DNA from 2 places in the Mesorhizobium sp. BAC0120 genome. Region 2 is predicted to be linked to the other one. Evidence: predicted binding sites of a transcription regulator. Region 2 holds the regulator's gene; the other holds the start of a gene.

Region 1 (8,563 bases), on a different contig from region 2:
TTTGTCCTGGTAAATGCTGCCCTGATGCTCTTCTATTCGATCGGCGCCATCGGCGGCCCAGTTACCGCATCCTGGTTCATGCAGCATTTCGGACCGCAGTCGCTGTTCCTCTTCAGCGCCGGAGTCTATCTCATATTCATCGTCATCATCGTCTACCGGATGGGCACGCGGTCGAGCGTTCCTGACGCCAAACGAGGCCGTTTCACCGCCCTTTTGCGCACCTCGACGGTATTTGCCAAGCTTGCCCGTGCCGGCGAATCGGAGGACTCCTCCGGCAAAAGCTGAGTGTGCCCGCGCTTGACGAACAGCCTCTCGCCTGAAAAGGACAGAAGTTCCTTACGCACCTAAAGATTGTTCATGCATCTCATCACCAAGCAGGACGACCTCAATTCGGTCATCGCCAGGTTCGAAGCCGCAGAGTTTGTCACCGTCGACACCGAGTTCATCCGAGAGACAACCTACTGGCCTGAACTCTGCCTGATCCAGATCGCCACGCCGGGCACTTCGGCGCTGATCGACCCCCTTTCGCCCGAGATCGAGCTCGAGCCGTTCTTCCGGCTGATGGCCAATGAGAAGATCGTGAAGGTCTTTCATGCGGCGCGCCAGGACATCGAGATCATCTTCAATCGCGGCGGTCTCATCCCTCACCCGGTCTTCGACACGCAGGTCGCAGCCATGGTCTGCGGCTTCGGCGACAGCGTCTCCTACGATCAGCTCGTCCAGAAGATCACGGGCGCGCATATCGACAAATCCTCGCGTTTCACCGACTGGCGCAACCGCCCCCTGACGGACAAGCAGCTCGAATACGCGCTCGCGGACGTCACCTACCTGATGGAGGTCTATCGTCATCTGAAGGCCGAGCTCGAGCGCGAGGACCGCGCCCATTGGCTCAACGAAGAAATGGAAATCCTCACCTCGCGCGAGACCTATGACCCGCATCCGGAGGATGCCTGGAAGCGGCTCAAGATGCGCATTCGCAAGCCGCAGGAATTGGCCGTGCTGAAGGCAGTTGCGGCCTGGCGCGAACGTGAGGCGCGCGAGCGCAACGTCCCGCGTGGCCGCGTCGTCAAGGACGAGGCAGTCTACGAGATAGCGCAGCAGCAGCCGCACGACGCAGCAGCGCTGGCGCGGCTGCGCACAACCCCGAGGGGGTGGGAACGCTCGGCGGCCGCCACTGCGCTCCTGGCGGTGGTCAACGAGGCGCTTTCGGTGCCGAAAGAACAATTGCCGAAGCTGCCGCGCCCGCCGCAAGCGGCCGAGGGCTCGAATGCTGCCGCGGAGCTTCTGAAGGTGCTTCTAAGGCTTATCGCCGAAAAGGAAGGCGTCGCCACGAAGGTACTCGCCTCCGGCGACGACATCGACAAAATAGCCAATGAAGGCGAAAAGGCTGATGTTGCCGCGCTTCGCGGCTGGCGGCGCGAGGTCTTCGGCGAGCAGGCGCTGAAGCTCGTGCGCGGCGAGATCGCCATCAAGTTCGAAAAACGAAAGATCGTGGTGTTTGAGACGGGTGAAGGGGAATAGGGCAATAAGGCAATAGGGCAATAGGGGCTGGCTTGCTCAATAGCTTGCGGATAGCCGAAGCAACTTGCTCCTGCTTTCAATGGCGATCGCGAGATCCCCTACTGCCGTATTGCCTTATTGCCCTATTGCCCTTCCTCCACCACCAGCCTCAGCTCCCTGCCGCTGACCTTGGCGAGCTGTGCAATTCGGCCGGCCGGGCGCTCGCCGTCGAGTGCGCGGAGCTCCCGTGGAATCACAAGATCGAGGCCGCCATTTTCGCGGCGCTGCCAGCGCAGTTTCGGGATCACGCCCGGCATCGCGGCCGATAGCAGGTAGACGACCCGCATCATGGCGCCAAGCAGGCGGGCGCGCTCGACATAGCGCGGCGGGGCCAGCGCCTTGAGGTCGGTAGCAAGCGTCTCATCGAACACGCCTTCATGGCGATAGAGGTTCGTAAGCGCAATGAAGGCTCGGCCCGGGTGGTCGATGCCGATGAAGGAAGCGTGCGCGATGATGTTGAGCGACTGCGTGCCCCGATAATCGGGGTGCGCTCGCCAGCCAATGTCGGCAAGCAGGCAGGCAGCACGCCGGTAGCGCACTTCCTCCTCGGTCTCTTCGATGCCGAAGGCGGAGAAGGTCGCGCCGGTCCAATCCGCCAGCTCGCGCGCATGCGTCACCGAGCGGGCGCGCAGCCACGCCAGCTCCTCCGCCGCCGAGAGCAGCGGGTCGGTCCGCTGCTCTTCCGGGGACAGCAGCGAGTAGAGGAAGCCTTCGCGCACGCCGAGCGCCGACACGACGATCTTCGACGGCTTCATAGCGGCAATGATTTCCTGCAGCACGATCGCACCATAAGGCAGGAGTGCGCGGCGGCTTCTCGACACGCGCTCGATGCCGGGAATCTTGTCCATCTCGCCGCGCCCGATCTGGCGCAGGAAATTGGCCGAGGTATCCGGAGCCATTTCGTAGTGGTGCATGACCGCGAGCGGATAGTTCGTCGCGGTCATGTGCAGCCGGGCGAGGTTTCGCCAGGTGCCGCCGACGGCGTAGAAGGCCCGCCCCTGCCCTGTCGAAAGGAGCTTGGCGCGCCGGAGCTGCTCGCGCACATATTTCTGGGCGGCCACGAGCGAGCCCTTGGATTGATCCTGCAGGCGCAGGCCGCCGAGAGGCAGGGTGATGCCGTCGCCGATTGAAATGCCGTCGACATCGATCAGTTCGAGGCTGCCGCCGCCAAGGTCGCCGGCGATGCCGTTCGCCGGATGGAAGCCCGAGATCACGCCGAGGGCGGAATAATGGGCTTCCTCTCGGCCAGAGAGAACACGGATTTCCGTGCCGAGGATCGCCTCGGCTCTGTGGATGAAATCCATGCCGTTCTCGGCCTCGCGCGCTGCCGCAGTCGCGATGACGTAAAGCTGCTCGGAGCCCGCCTGCTCGGAAAGGGCACGGAAGCGGCGGAACTCGCCAACGGCGCGCGTCACTGCCTCGGGATCGAGCTTGCCGGTGGAAACGATACCGCGACCGAGCCCCGCCAGCATCTTCTCGTTGAACAGGATCGTCGGCGAGCGCGCTATCCCCTCATAGATGACAAGTCGAATCGAGTTCGACCCGATGTCGATGACGGACAGCGGTCGGCGGTCCTGCAGCCGGCCCTGTGAATGGGAGATCATTTGGCGGGAGCTAGGTTCGCTTTTCTACTGCGCTTGAACTGGGCGATCCGCTTCGGCGCGTGCGACTTGAGGGCACCGCCGCGACCTGACAGGCTGGGATTCGTCATGAAATATTCCTGCGCGTTGAACGGCTCCTCCCCCTCCTCGAGCGTTTTGCGCCGCGAGGTTCCGTCAGCCAATACTTCGAAACTTTGCTGATTGTCCATGACATTGCCCAGCATGATCTGGCCCAGGACCTGCTCATGTACGGTAGGGTTGGTGATCGGCACCATGCATTCGACGCGCCGATCGAGGTTGCGCGGCATCATGTCGGCCGAGCTGATATAGACGATCGCCTCGTCGGAAGGCAGCCCGTAACCATTGCCGAAGCAGTAGATGCGGCTGTGCTCCAGGAAGCGGCCGACAATCGACTTGACGCGGATATTCTCGGAAAGGCCCGGCACCTGCGGGCGCAGGCAGCATATGCCGCGCACGACCAGGTCGATCTCGACCCCGGCTCGACTGGCCTCGTAGAGCGCATCGATGATGATCGGGTCGACCAGCGCGTTCATCTTCATCCAGATCTGCGCGCGCCGACCCTGCCGCGCGTGCTCGACCTCGTCGGCGATATGGCCCAGGATCCGATCGCGCAGCGTGTAGGGCGAGAGCGCAATCCGCATCTCCTTCGCCGGCTCCGCATAGCCTGTGATGAAGTTGAATATCTGCGCCACATCGCGTGCGATATGCGGATCGACCGTGAAGAAGGACAGGTCGGTATAGATGCGCGCCGTGATCGGATGGTAGTTGCCGGTGCCGAGATGGACGTAGTTGCGCAGCTTGCCGTCCTCGCGGCGCACGACCAACGACATCTTGGCGTGCGTTTTCAGCTCGACGAAACCGAACACGACTTGCACGCCGGCACGCTCGAGATCGCGCGCCCAGCGTATGTTGGCCTCCTCGTCGAAGCGCGCCTTGAGCTCCACCAGCGCCGTCACCGACTTGCCGGCCTCCGCCGCGTCGATCAGAGCACGCACGATCGGACTGTCGTTTGAGGTACGGTAGAGCGTCTGCTTGATCGCCATGACCTCCGGGTCCAGCGATGCCTGGCGCAGGAACTGCACCACGACATCGAAGGATTCGTAGGGATGATGGACAATGATATCCTTCTCGCGGATTGCCGCGAAGCAATCGCCGCGATGTTCGCGGATGCGCTCGGGAAAGCGCGGGTTATAGGGCTTGAACTTCAGGTCGTCGCGCGGGATTGCGACGATCTCCGATATCTGGCTCACGGCAAGCGGCCCATCGAGCACGCTGATGCGGTTTGCCGGAACGCCGAGCTCGGTGGCAACGAAGTCGCGCAGCTCCTCCGGCATGCTCGAATCGAACTCGATACGGATCACCGAACCGCGACGGCGGCGCTTGAGCGCCGTCTCGAAGAAGCGGACGAGATCCTCCGCCTCTTCCTCCACCTCGATATCGCTGTCGCGGATCAGACGGAACGTGCCGGCGCCCTTCACCTCGTAGCCGGGAAATAGCTTTTCGATGAACAGGCTCACCGTTTCTTCCAGGGTGATGAAGCGGACGAGACCCTTGCGATCCGGCAAGCGAATGAAGCGCTTCAGCGTCTGCGGCAAGCGCAGCAGAGCCGTCATTTCGTGCTTGTCCTTGAGGTGTCTCAGTTGGAGACCCATCGAGAAGCCGAGATTGGGGATGAATGGAAAAGGATGGGCCGGATCGATCGACAGCGGGGTCAGCACCGGGAAATGCGTCTCGAGAAAGTGATCCTCCAGCCACATCCTGTCGTCGCGTGACAGTGTGCCCGCTGGAACCATTTCAATCCCCTCTTTCTTGAGGAGTTCCATCAGGCTGCTGAGGCTCGCCTGCTGATCCTCCTGGAGACGGCTTACCTCGAGGAGAAGCTGCTCCAGCTGCTGCTGGGGCGTGCGACCGTCCGGGCTCCTGTCGACGATGCCTTCGCGGACCTGGCCGGCAAGACCGGCAACGCGCACCATGAAGAACTCGTCCAGATTGTCGGCGGAGATCGAAAGGAAGCGGACGCGCTCCAGGAGCGGATGATTGGGATTCTGCGATTCCTCGAGCACGCGGCGATTGAACTGCAGCCACGAGAACTCGCGGTTGACGAAGCGGTCGGGGTTGCCGTCCGAGCCTGGTTCCGGCGTGGCGGCCTGGGTGACGAATTCCTTCTGGACAGGCGCTAGCTCGTTCATCTTTATCAACCCTTCGCCGCCGCTCCGCCGCGGGCGGCGTCCCCTAGCCTATCTCGTGACAGGCAAATGCAACAGTTTGATTTCACCATCTTGCAAACATGCGGCATATGCTCCAAACGCAAACCCATGCTTTTGGCCGCCGAAACAAGCGGTGTAGGAGACTTGACATGGCTGGCGGAACCGTACCCCATTTCCAGAACGATGCGGGCCATCCCGTCATCGAAATCGGCGTGAAAGAATTCATGTGCGTGGGCGCCAACCCGCCTTTCGATCATCCGCATGTCTTCCTCGACATGGGCAGCGACAATGAGAAGGTCTGCCCTTATTGCTCCACCCTTTATCGCTACTCGCCCGGGCTGAAGGCCGGCGAGACCCGCCCCGACGGCTGCCTCTACGTCACGCCGGCAGCAGCTTGAATCACTGACATATGGCGCGAAGGGCCTCCCGCCAGGTCATCGTCGCCGGCGGCGGGATCGCGGGGCTGACGGCCGCTCTCGCCTTCGCCAGGCGCGGCATTGCCGTCCAGCTCTATGAGCGCGCCCCACGGCTCGACGAGGTGGGCGCCGGCCTGCAACTTTCGCCGAACGCTACCCGGCTGCTCGGTGAGCTCGACGTGCTCGACGCGCTGCTATCGGTGGCCGTGCGCCCCGACGACGTGACGCTCGTGGATGCCCGCAGCCTTGCCGTGCTGGCCCGCGTAAAGCTCGGCGACTTCGCCGAGCGGCGCTGGGGCGCACCCTATCTCGTCGTCCACCGAGCCGATCTGCAAAATGCGCTGCTTGCCCGCGCCTCAGGTGAACCGGGCATCACATTCAGCGCCGGCGCTTCCGTCAGCCACTTCGCGGTCAACGCGAGAGGCGTCACCGCCTCGATCGACCGCGAGGGCAAGATGGCGGAAGAGCATGGGTTGCTTCTGGTCGCTGCGGACGGAGTCTGGTCGAAGCTTCGCAGCCTCGCCGGGGCGAAAGGCAGGAGCCGGTTCTCCGGCAGCATTGCCTGGCGCGCGACGATGCCTGCACAGGGTGAGGCAGGCCAGATTCTTGGCAGGATTACCGACGCAAGATCCGTCAGCGTCTTTGTCCATCCGGCGTTCCACCTGATCGTTTATCCGCTGCGCGGTGGTGAAACACTCAACCTCGTCGCCGTCACAAGAGGCCGGCCGCTCGATCATGGCTGGTCAGGACAGGCCGACGCCGCGCTGCTGGGTCAAGCGGTCGACGGCTCCGCGAAGGAAATCCGCAGGCTGATCGAGGCGATCAAGGGCTGGACGGTCTGGCCGATCCATACCGTCAGTTTCGAAGACTGGACACTCGGCAGCTCGTTCGCGCTGATCGGCGACGCCGCGCACGCCATGACGCCGTTCGCCGCGCAAGGCGCGGCCATGGCAATCGAGGATGCGGTGACGCTGGCCGACACGGTAGCGGCTGCCTCGGCCGACGCCACTGGCGCGCTTGCGACATGGGCCGCGGAGCGGCGCGCGCGCGTCTCGAAGGTTGTCCGCCGCGGCGGACTGAACCGCTTCGCCTGGCACGCCGTGGGGCCGGTCGCGCTCGCCCGCAACCTGTTCCTGAAGTCGCGGTCGCCAGAACAACTCGCCACCGATCTCGACTGGCTCTATGGCTGGCGGATGAGCGGTCGCGACGACGTCCAATAGCAGAGCGGACACATCTGCGCCCACGATAGTGCGGGCGACCTCGCTCGAAGGCCGCCCGCGCAGATGCGGTCAGGCGGGAAGCGGACGTGCCTGCCGATTGCGAACCCACAGCAACGCTGTAAGCGTAATCGCCGCCATGGCGGCCGCATAGCCGATCAATGGCCAGGCTGTTTCGCCGTTCAGCGCCACGACAAAACAGGTACCGACGACGCTGGCAATGATGCTCTGGACGCAGAAATGCAGGGCGACTGCGCTTCCGGCAATGTCCCCAAACTCCTGCAATGCACCGTTGGCCGTAACCGAGGTCGTGCACACAATTCCGACCGCCATCAGCCATACCGGCAGAATGAAGGACCAGAACGATGGCGGCAGGCAGAGTTGGCCCAGTGTCAGTAAACCGGCGCCAAGAATCAGTATTGTCATGCCGCGGATGGCGGTGTCGGCGATTCCCCGCCGCCTCACGACGCTCTTGGTGAAGCGTGTCGTGACGATCATCACAAGCGCAACCGTGCCGAATGCTACGCTGAACGCGAGTTCCGACAGCCCAGCCCCGTCGATCAGAACTCGCGGAGCGGTGGAGAAGAACACGAAGAATGTGCCCATGGCCGTGCCGAAGCCGAGCGTGTAGGCCCAGAAGGCGGGGCTTTTCAGCACGGGACCGAATACGGCTTCACGCGGCGCCCCTCCGAGGCGACGTGTCTCGTGCCAGTTGGGTAGCGCCCATACGAGCATCACCACGGCGAGTATGCCCAGAAGCACGAAAATGGCCCGCCAGCCGAACGACCCGGCAACCAGCGCGCCCGCCACGGGACCAAGCGCCGGCACGAATGCCAGTATTGCGTTCATCAGGCTGTAGATCACTGCACTTTCCGGCCTTTCGGCGTAGACGTCTCGTATTGTCGCAAAAACGGCCACCAGAATTGCCGATGCCCCAGTCGCCTGGACCAGCCGGAACGCGACGAAGGGGTAAGCCGCCGAGGTGGCGGCCAGCGCGAGTGACGCAGCAGCGAAAAGCAGCGCACCACCGATCAGCACCGGGCGGCGACCGAGACGATCGGACAAGGGTCCGAATACCGTCTGCCCGATGCCGAGCATGATCATGTAGAAAGTCAGGGTCATCTGGATGACCGCTGGCGTGGTCCCGAGAATCCCGGGCATCGCAGGAACGACCGGCAGATAAATGTCCATGCCGAGCGAGGCGAGAATGTCGAAGGGAGCCAGCAGCATCAAAGCGACCGGCAGGCTGTAGGCCCACAGCCGTGGGTTCTGAGTAGGCATCACGAAGCATCCGCTCAAATGAATGAGATTTGGCGGGCGGCCTGCGCTGTATTGGACCGGAAGAGGAACCGGGCAGACTGCCGCAACAACGAAGAGGGGTTGTTGCGGCCTATCTGTCTGCTTGCTTAGATTCCATGTTTCGCGCCTGTGTAAGTCGGCCAATCGGGCTGAAGAAGGTGCACTTACCAGCGATGCAGCGCCCTATCAACCGGCTCGTCTGTTCGTGTTGAATGGCGGCTGCCCAGGAATGGCCGAAGTCT
Region 2 (8,563 bases):
GCGGTGCTTACGTTGAGCATCACCGCCCGCAGTCTCACAGGACGCAGAGAGGAAAGATGAGCCAGATGTTGTCTCCCGATCAACTTACTCTTTCCCCCGAACAATCCGTCGCCGCCCCGAAGCTCGAGGTGCAAAACCTGGACTTCTTCTATGGCGGGACGAGAGCGCTGAAGAGCATTTCGCTGGCCCTGCCGGCGAAGAGCGTGACCGCGTTCATCGGACCGTCCGGCTGCGGGAAATCGACGCTTCTGCGTGTCTTCAATCGCATCTACGAGCTTTATCCCAATCAGCGTGCCGAAGGGAAAGTGGTCGTCGACGGCAAGAATATCCTCGACCGCTCCCAGGATCTCAATCTGCTGCGGGCAATGATCGGCATGGTTTTCCAGAAGCCGACGCCCTTCCCGATGTCGATCTACGAGAACATCTCATTCGGCGTCAGGCTCTATGAAAAGCTGTCCAAGTCCGAAATGGATGCGCGTGTCGAGCAGGCGCTTCAGCGCGCCGCGCTGTGGAACGAAGTGAAGGACAAGCTGCATGCAAGCGGCCTCAGCCTCTCGGGCGGCCAGCAGCAGCGGCTCTGCATCGCGAGGACGGTCGCGGTAAAGCCCGAAATCATCCTGTTCGACGAGCCCTGCTCGGCGCTGGACCCCATCTCGACCGCGAAGATCGAAGAGCTGATCGACGAGCTGCGCAGCGAATACACGATCGTCATCGTCACTCACAACATGCAGCAGGCAGCGCGTGTGTCGAGCAAGACCGCGTTCATGTATCTCGGCGAGCTGGTGGAGTTCGACCAGACCGAGAAAATATTCACTTCGCCTCGGGAAAAGCGGACGCAGGATTACATCACCGGCCGTTTCGGCTGAGCGATTCGACACCCCGCGGCACGATACGAGGACAGGTCATGGTTGAACATACGGTTGCCTCCTTCGACGAGGATCTCGCACAGATTGACCGGCTGATCCGCGATATGGGCGATCTTTCCGGGTCGATGGTGTCGTCCTCGACAACCGCGCTGCTCCAGTCCGACAGCGCACTGGCACAGCGCGTCATCTCCGACGATGCGATCATGGACGCCAAGCAGCGCGAGCTCGACGAGCGTGCGATCACGCTGATCGCCAGGCGCCAACCGATGGCGCAGGACCTGCGCTCGGTCGTCGGCGCGATCCGCATGGCGGCCGATCTCGAGCGGATCGGCGATCTTGCCAAGAACATCGCCAAGCGCGTCGGCGCGGTCGGCGAGACGGCGACGCCGAAGGCGCTCGCGCAGACGATCGAGAATATGTCCTCGCTGGTGCTGAGCCAGGTCTACGGCGTCGTCAGTGCCTATGTGGGTCGCGATGCGGAGGGACTGAGCACGCTCAGGGCGGACGACGAGAAGGTCGATATCAAATATACAGCCGTCTTCCGCGAGCTCCTCACCTATATGATGGAAGATCCGCGCAATATCAGCGCCTGCACCCATCTGCTCTTTTGCGCGAAGAACCTGGAGCGTATCGGCGATCACGTGACCAATATCGCCGAGAACGCTTATTACGTCATCACCGGCACGCAGCTTCCGCCCTACCGGCCGAAGTCTGACGAGATGTCCGTGGCTGCGCTTACCGAATAACGTATCACTTCGAGGCACACCGGATGATCGCACCCAAGATCATGGTCGTGGAGGACGAGGAGCCGCTCTGCGTCCTCCTCAAATACAACCTCGAGGCTGAAGGCTATCAGGTCGAGATCATCAGCCGCGGCGACGAGGCTGAAATCCGGCTGCAGGAGAATGTGCCCGATCTTCTCGTGCTAGACTGGATGCTGCCGGCCGTATCGGGGATCGAGCTTTGCCGGCGCCTGCGCATGCGTCCCGAGACCGAGCGGCTGCCGATCATCATGCTCACCGCGCGTGGCGAGGAGAGCGACCGGGTGCGCGGCCTCTCTACGGGTGCCGACGACTATCTGGTCAAGCCGTTCTCGACGCCGGAGTTCATCGCCCGCGTGCGGGCGCTCTTGCGGCGCGCCAAGCCGGAAGTGCTTTCCAGCGTGCTCAAGGTCGGCGACATCGTGCTCGACCGCGAGGCGCACCGCGTCTATCGCAAGAAGAGCGAGATCAAGCTCGGGCCGACCGAGTTCCGGCTGCTCGAATTCATGATGCAGCATCCGGGCCGGGTCTTCTCGCGCAGCCAGCTCCTCGACAATGTCTGGGGCGAGACAATCTATATCGACGAGCGCACGGTGGACGTGCATGTCGGCAGGCTGCGTAAGGCGGTGAATAACGGCCGCATGCCCGACGTCATCCGCACGATTCGCGGCGCCGGCTACGCGATACGCGAGAACTGACGGGGAGTGCTCCCCTGATCCTTGCCCCTGTCTTTAGCGCGTTCTGCTATTCGCTTGAGGCAGGCGCTGCCCCTCACCCTCACCCTCTCCCCGTGAAAAACGGGGAGAGGGTAAGGGTGAGGGGCAGCGCCAACTCAAAAACAGAACGCTCTGCTCTAGAACCTCACCTCCAAGCTCGCACGGAACCCGTTCTGCTGGGCCTTTGACGCGAGCTGGCCCTGGTAAGCCAGGCCGAGCGTTGCTTTGGAGGAGAGGTTGAGGTCGAGACCTGCCTGGAGGATGGCGGCGTCCTCGGCGATCGGAGTCCCGGCGATGGTGAAGGGGGCGGAGCCGCTGAAGGCAAGGCTGGCCTCGGGCGTCACATCGCCAAAGGCATGGCGCCAGCCGAGCATGCCGCGCGCAGTGGCCGTCACGGAGCCGAGGCTGAAGTCGGCGGAGGCGCGCAAACCGACTGTCGTGAATGTGTCATCGGTGTTCGAGGACCGGCTGGCGAGAGCCGCGGCACCGCCCGTTTCCGTAAAGCCATCGGTATGCAGACTGACATAGGCCAGGTTGGCAAAGGGCTCCAGCCCGATGCTGCCGGCCTTGATGTCATAGGCGAGCTCGCCGAATGCCTGTGCGGTGCCGGCGTCGTAGTCGGACGATAGCCTGTCGGCAAAGCCGGCGAAGGCGACCGAGCGGACGGTCGAGATGTCGTGCCAGCTATAGGCAACCCCTGCCCTGAAACCCAAGGCGCCGCCCATCACGCCTTCCCATTGCCCGCCACCATAGAGGCCGAAATGCCAATTGGTGCTGTCGCCGGAAGAGGCGCGTTCGTCGACCCCGAAGGTGGTGTGGCTGAAGCCTGTTACCACGCCCAGCCGGATGGTATCGGAGAGTGGGGCATCGATGCCGGTCAGAAAGCCACCGGTCGCCGACGATATCTCGGCCGCATTGCCGTCACCGTCCCGATCGCCCCAGGCACCGAAGGCGGTACCCCAGGCCGCCAGCCGGCCGGCGTCGGCAGGCGCCAGCGCTGCCGCGATGGCCGGGGTGGCGCCGCCCTCTGCGCCATAGGCCAGGACAGGCACGTTGGTGGCCGCCACGGTGCCGAAGGCCGAGCGGATACGGTCGTTGACGGCATCGCGCAGCAGTGCACTGTCCTCGATCAGCGTGCCCTTGACCGAGGCATGTACTTCTCCCGTCAGCTGATCGAAGGAATCGCGGATCATGGCATCGTCTTCGGCGAAGGTGACGATTGCCCCATAAAGCGGATTGGCGGGATCGAACGTATCGAGGCTGCCGGCCGCGGCCTTCTGGTTGCGAGTCAGCGCCTTGTCGGCAAAAGCGACATCGTTGCGGTTCAGCTTCAGGAAGACATTCCTGGCGTCGTAGAGCAGCGTCGGGTCCAGGAAGGCAAACTCGGAGACCACACTGTCGAACCTGCCCGACAGGCCGCCATCGGCTGTGAGAATCGCATAGGTCGAAGAGGGCCTGTAGCTGCCGACCGCACCGATATGTGCGACCGAGCCGCCATGGACGGTGGCTGTGCCGGTGACGTGTACCAGATCGGCTGCAGCGCCGGCGGGATCGACTTCCACCTCGAGACGTGAGCCGGCGGCCAAGGCTAGATCGCCTTTGATGGTGAGCGTGCCGATGGAATTGCCCGGTGCGATCGTGGCGCCGTTCTCGACCGTGACCACGGAGGCGGCGTTCGACCCCACGGTGCCATGGCCGCCAAGCATGGTACCCGACAACACATTCATCGAACCGCCGAGCACTGCAGTCTTATGCGCTTCATCCGAGCCGACGATCAGCGCACCGGCAGATATGGTCGTGGTGCCAATGAAACCGGAGCCATTGCCGTCATAGGCAAGAATGCCGGCGCCAGCCTTCGTCAGCGTGCCCGATCCGGAAATGTCATTGCCAAAAGCAGCATTTGCGGCCTGGTCCAGCACCAGTGCGGCATTATCGAGGATCGCTCCCGAGCCGAAGCTTGCTACGGAGCCCACAAGCGTGCCGCCGCTTACCGTCGTGCCGCCGCTATAAGTGTTGGCCCCTGTCAGCGTCAGCATGCCCGAACCGGACTTCACCAGCGAGCCTCCCTTGCCGCCTGCGAATCCGCCATCGGAGATCACTCCACTGACTTCGCTCGAACTGTTGTCGCCGCCGACTTCCAGCCTCTTGCTGCCCAGGAACAGGCCGCCGGCACCCTCGATCGATCCGACGCTTGTTCCCGCTACTGCCAAGCCTGAGATGTCGAATGTTCCTCCGGCATTGATCGCAAAATGGGCCGCACCGCCCGAGGCATTCCCGAATATCCTCGCTCTGCCGCCATTGCCGATGATGATCGTCGCGTTTCCGGCACTGCTGTCGCCGCTAAAATCGACCAGCGCGTTCTGCGCGGTGATCGTGGCATGGCCGGCCGTGCTGTGATCGTAAAATCCGGTCCCGTTTCCCGCACTCGGATCGACACCATTGTTATCGATCGTGGCGTGCCCGGCATCGCTGTCATCGACAAACAGGACGGCGGACGCCGGGCCATTGATGATGTGGATATCGGAGGCGCTGCTTGCGCCTGCGAAAACCACGGTACCCGCATCGTTGTTGGAGATGGTCGTGATTGCCGACGTGTCGGCGTTCGAAATCCGGAAAGTGCCGTCGTTGCGGACCGTCACCGATCCCACGATCGCTGCCTTGTGGGCGCCGTCCCCGAGTTGCAGGGTACCGTGCCCGACCGTCGTGCCGCCTGAGTAGTTGTTGTTGCCGGAAAGCGTCAGCGTACCGGCACCGATCTTCAGCAGGCCGCCGGAACCCGTCAGGGCCTGCGCCACGGTGAAGGTGTTGGATGCATCTGCGATATCGAAGCCGCCGCCCGGATTGCCCCAGATGACTGTGCGGTCAGTCTGGTGGAAGCCGTTGCCGGTGACCTGCAGCGTGCCGCCTTCAAACTGCAGCGCGTTCGCAAGCTGGCCGAGATTGCCGTCCGATGATACCGAAAGCTCCCCGCCGCTGAGCACGGTATTGCCGGAATAGAGGTTCTGCGCACTGAGCACCAGGGTTCCGGCGTCGGTCTTGTTGAACCCGTTGACGCCGTCGATCACGCTCTCGATCGTTGCGGTCGCGCCGCCACTGACGCGGATGACCGGCGCCGTGCCGCCCGTCCCGACGAGGCTGACAGTATCGCCCGTCAGCCGATAGCCGTCGGTCATGAACTGCATGCCGGTCGCGGAAACGGCGCCGTCGCCATCGTCGACGTAAACCGCACCTGCCTCTCCGCCGAAAATCGCAAAGCCCGGCTGCGGCGCCATCGGGCCGACGAATTGGCCGGTGGTATCGGCCCAGGTGTTGGAAAAGACGCTCCAGGTGCCGGTGCCGCCGCCCATATGGCCGGCGCTTGCCTGCCCGTTGGCATTCCATAGGTTGAGCGTCAGCGACTGCGTATTGATCAGGTTGATCTGTTTGTCGGCCGTGAGGATCTGCAGGGACATGCCTGCAGGCGGTGCGAAGCCGCCATTGTTGATGCTGAGCGAGCCGCCCCACTTGAACAGATTGTATATGCCCGGGCCCATGCTGCCCATGTCCGTGACGTTGAGCGTCGAATGGCCGATGGTCAGCCCGCCGGTGACCACGATCCGGTCGCTCTGGCCGGGCGTGCTGAAATTCGGGCCCGGAGCGCCGAATTCGAAATCCAGGCTGCTGCCGTCGCCGATCGTCAGGTCGCCATTGACCGTCAGGGTGCCGAGCGATGCGCCCGGCGCCAATGTGCCGCCCGAAACCGTCGTCGTCCCCACCGACCCGTGCCCGCCGAGCGTCGCACCGCTCTCGACCGTCACGCCGCCGGTGAGCGTGGCGCCGGGATGGGTATCGTCCCCGACGATCAACGTGCCGGCCGACACCGTCGTGGTGCCGCTGTAGCTATTGGCGCCGTTCAGCACCAGCGTGCCCGTCCCCGTCTTGGCGATGTGCCCGGAGCCCGAAACCAGCCCGTCCACGGTGAGCTGGGTCAAGGGGTCGACCTGGAAGGTGCTGTCACCGTTTACGATTCTAATCTCACGCTGAGCATTCAAACTGACATTGGCCGTCGTTTCCAGCGTGCCGTCCACGAGCCTCACGAGCCCAGCCGCGGCCCCCAGGTTTCCATCGCTGGAGATCGCAAGCGTGCCGCCGACAATCCTGGTTCCGCCGGAATAGTTGTTCGCGGCGTTGCCGAGCACCACCTTGCCCTCGTCACCGGTGAGGTTGTTTATCGCCAATTCCCCGGTGCCAGTGACCAGCCCATTCACCGTGAATGTCTGGCCCGTCGCGGCAGCTATGCCGCCCGGGCCGGTCAATTGAATTGTCCGATTGCTGGCGCCCGTTCCGGTCATTTCCAGCACGGGAATGGTGCCGCTCGGAGCAAAGGTCAGCGCGCCGGCAGAATCCCCGAGGGAAGCGTCGGAGGAAATGCTGAGCACCCCGGTAGCGATCGTCCAAGGCGTAAGAGCGCTTGTCTGGTTGGTCAGGGTCCATTTGCCGGAACCATTCTTCTCGAGGGCTGTGAAGCCCTGATATTGGCTTCCGAGCTGCGACGCATCGAAGGTTGCAGAAAGAGACGAACCAGTGAGCGCCAATGTGCTGGTGCCGCTTGCGACCACGTTGCCGGTGATGCCGTAGCCAGGCTGCAGCTCCAGGCGGTTGGTGCCCCCGGTGAATGTGATGGCGTTGGCGCGCCCGCCGCCACCACCCAGGCCGCCGCTGATCTGGCCTGCGTTCTGGATGATCAGGTTGTCGCCGATGATGCCGGCACCGCCAGTGCCGGCGCCGCTGTTCTGGCCGCCGGTGATCACGGCGGCATTATTGATGGTGAGGTGGGTACCCACGATACCAGCGCCCGCGGCGCTGACGCCGCCGCTTCGGCCGCCGACGATCGTGCCGCCATTGGTCACGAGGCCCCCGCTCCAGGCGATCACACCAGCTCCGCCTGGCCCCGGAGCTGCCGCCCCGAGACCACTGTCCGTGGACAATATGGCGCCATCGGTGGCGCCGCCTGCTATTGTGCCGAAATTCGTCAGCGTTCCAGTGCTGACCAGATTTACGCCGGCTCCACCCCCGCCGCTGGTTGCGGCATTGCCTCCATTCGGAAGCTCGGGCGTTCCCGGATTGCCGCCCTTTCCGCCGAGGATCTGCCCGCCCGCCAGATTGTCGATGGTAGCGCCCGAACCGATGACGAGAACACCGTCACCGCCGCCGCCGCCATTGCCGGCAAAGCCTGCGCTTCCGCCATTGCCGCCAGCGCCGCCTATGACCTGACCGCCATTCTTGATGCTCACAGTCGTGGCGTCCACGATGATGCCGGAGCCGCCGCCGCCGCCACCGCCTGCGTCTGCGGCAGGATCACCGGAATTGCCGCCGTTGCCGCCCTTGCCGCCCTTGATCACCGTGCCGACGCCAACGGAGGGTGTGGAAGCCGCATCGTTTATATAGACGCCGGCACCACCACCCCCGCCGCCGCCGCCCATGCGGGCGGTGGGTATGTTTCCATCGCCGTCTTCGCCGTCACCTCCGGTCACCGAAGCATTGACGCCCGCGGACCCGGTTGCCCCCACCGCGCCGCCAGCACCTCCGGCGGCAGTACTGCCGCCGGAATCGCCGCCAGTCGCGCCATCTCCGCCATTGCCGTTGCTGGACGGATTTCCCGGCGTTTCTGTGATTTCGACAGGACCGACATCGCCGGCGTTGCCGCCATTGCCATTCCCTGCACCGCCCGCAGTGTTCCGGGTCGGCCTTGCCCCAACACCTGAGGGCGCACTGCAAGCGGGAATGTTGCTGGGCGAGCAGTCAGCAGCGAAAGCAGCAGAAGTGATGCCACAGAGGCCAAGGGCGAGCAGGCTCACGCCGGCGCGAAGCACCGGACGCTTCGATTGCAGGCTCGAAAACACGCCAGTTTGAGAACCGGAGTCGCGAGCCCCTGTGCGCATGGCGGCGCCCTCCCTTAGACCCCGCAGCAACGCTCCGACCGCTGAAGCCACAAAGGCCGATTTGCTTCGCGAAAGTGATTTTCGCGAAAAATACTTAATTTGATTTGCCAGTGCTGCCAAGTCTGAGGCGGCGGACAAAATTGCTGTGCTTAAGGCCAGCTTTCCAACACTGGAGGTGATGTGCGGTTAGATGGCTTCGGGAGCCTCGGACAATGTTCTCCGGAGGACGGTACGCCCGCCGATTAAATTGTCTTCCGATGCGCTACTTCGGCGTCCACGCCTGCGCCGGCTTGCCTTGC

The links. The regulator PhoB, encoded in region 2, activates phosphate uptake and scavenging genes when phosphate is short. The targets are predictions, from matches to a motif close to TGTCATNNANCTGTCAT.
Region 1: a site for PhoB is predicted at 5,440-5,456, ahead of SAZ10_RS06120 (RNA degradosome polyphosphate kinase). Genes of this name have one in related genera too.

Annotation. Positions count from the first base shown of each region.
Region 1 covers NZ_JAWRCU010000002.1:547,052-555,614, reverse strand. The annotation lists gene SAZ10_RS06135 (MFS transporter) at 1-285, shown strand, start outside; gene rnd (ribonuclease D) at 358-1,521, shown strand; gene ppx (exopolyphosphatase) at 1,644-3,164, opposite strand; gene SAZ10_RS06120 (RNA degradosome polyphosphate kinase) at 3,161-5,371, opposite strand; gene SAZ10_RS06115 (zinc-finger domain-containing protein) at 5,539-5,787, shown strand; gene SAZ10_RS06110 (FAD-dependent monooxygenase) at 5,799-7,025, shown strand; gene cml (CmlA/FloR family chloramphenicol efflux MFS transporter) at 7,095-8,303, opposite strand.
Region 2 covers NZ_JAWRCU010000003.1:581,110-589,672, forward strand. The annotation lists gene pstA (phosphate ABC transporter permease PstA) at 1-60, shown strand, start outside; gene pstB (phosphate ABC transporter ATP-binding protein PstB) at 57-866, shown strand; gene phoU (phosphate signaling complex protein PhoU) at 905-1,612, shown strand; gene phoB (phosphate regulon transcriptional regulator PhoB) at 1,636-2,325, shown strand; gene SAZ10_RS09690 (autotransporter domain-containing protein) at 2,481-8,264, opposite strand; gene SAZ10_RS09695 (CRTAC1 family protein) at 8,527-8,563, opposite strand, start outside.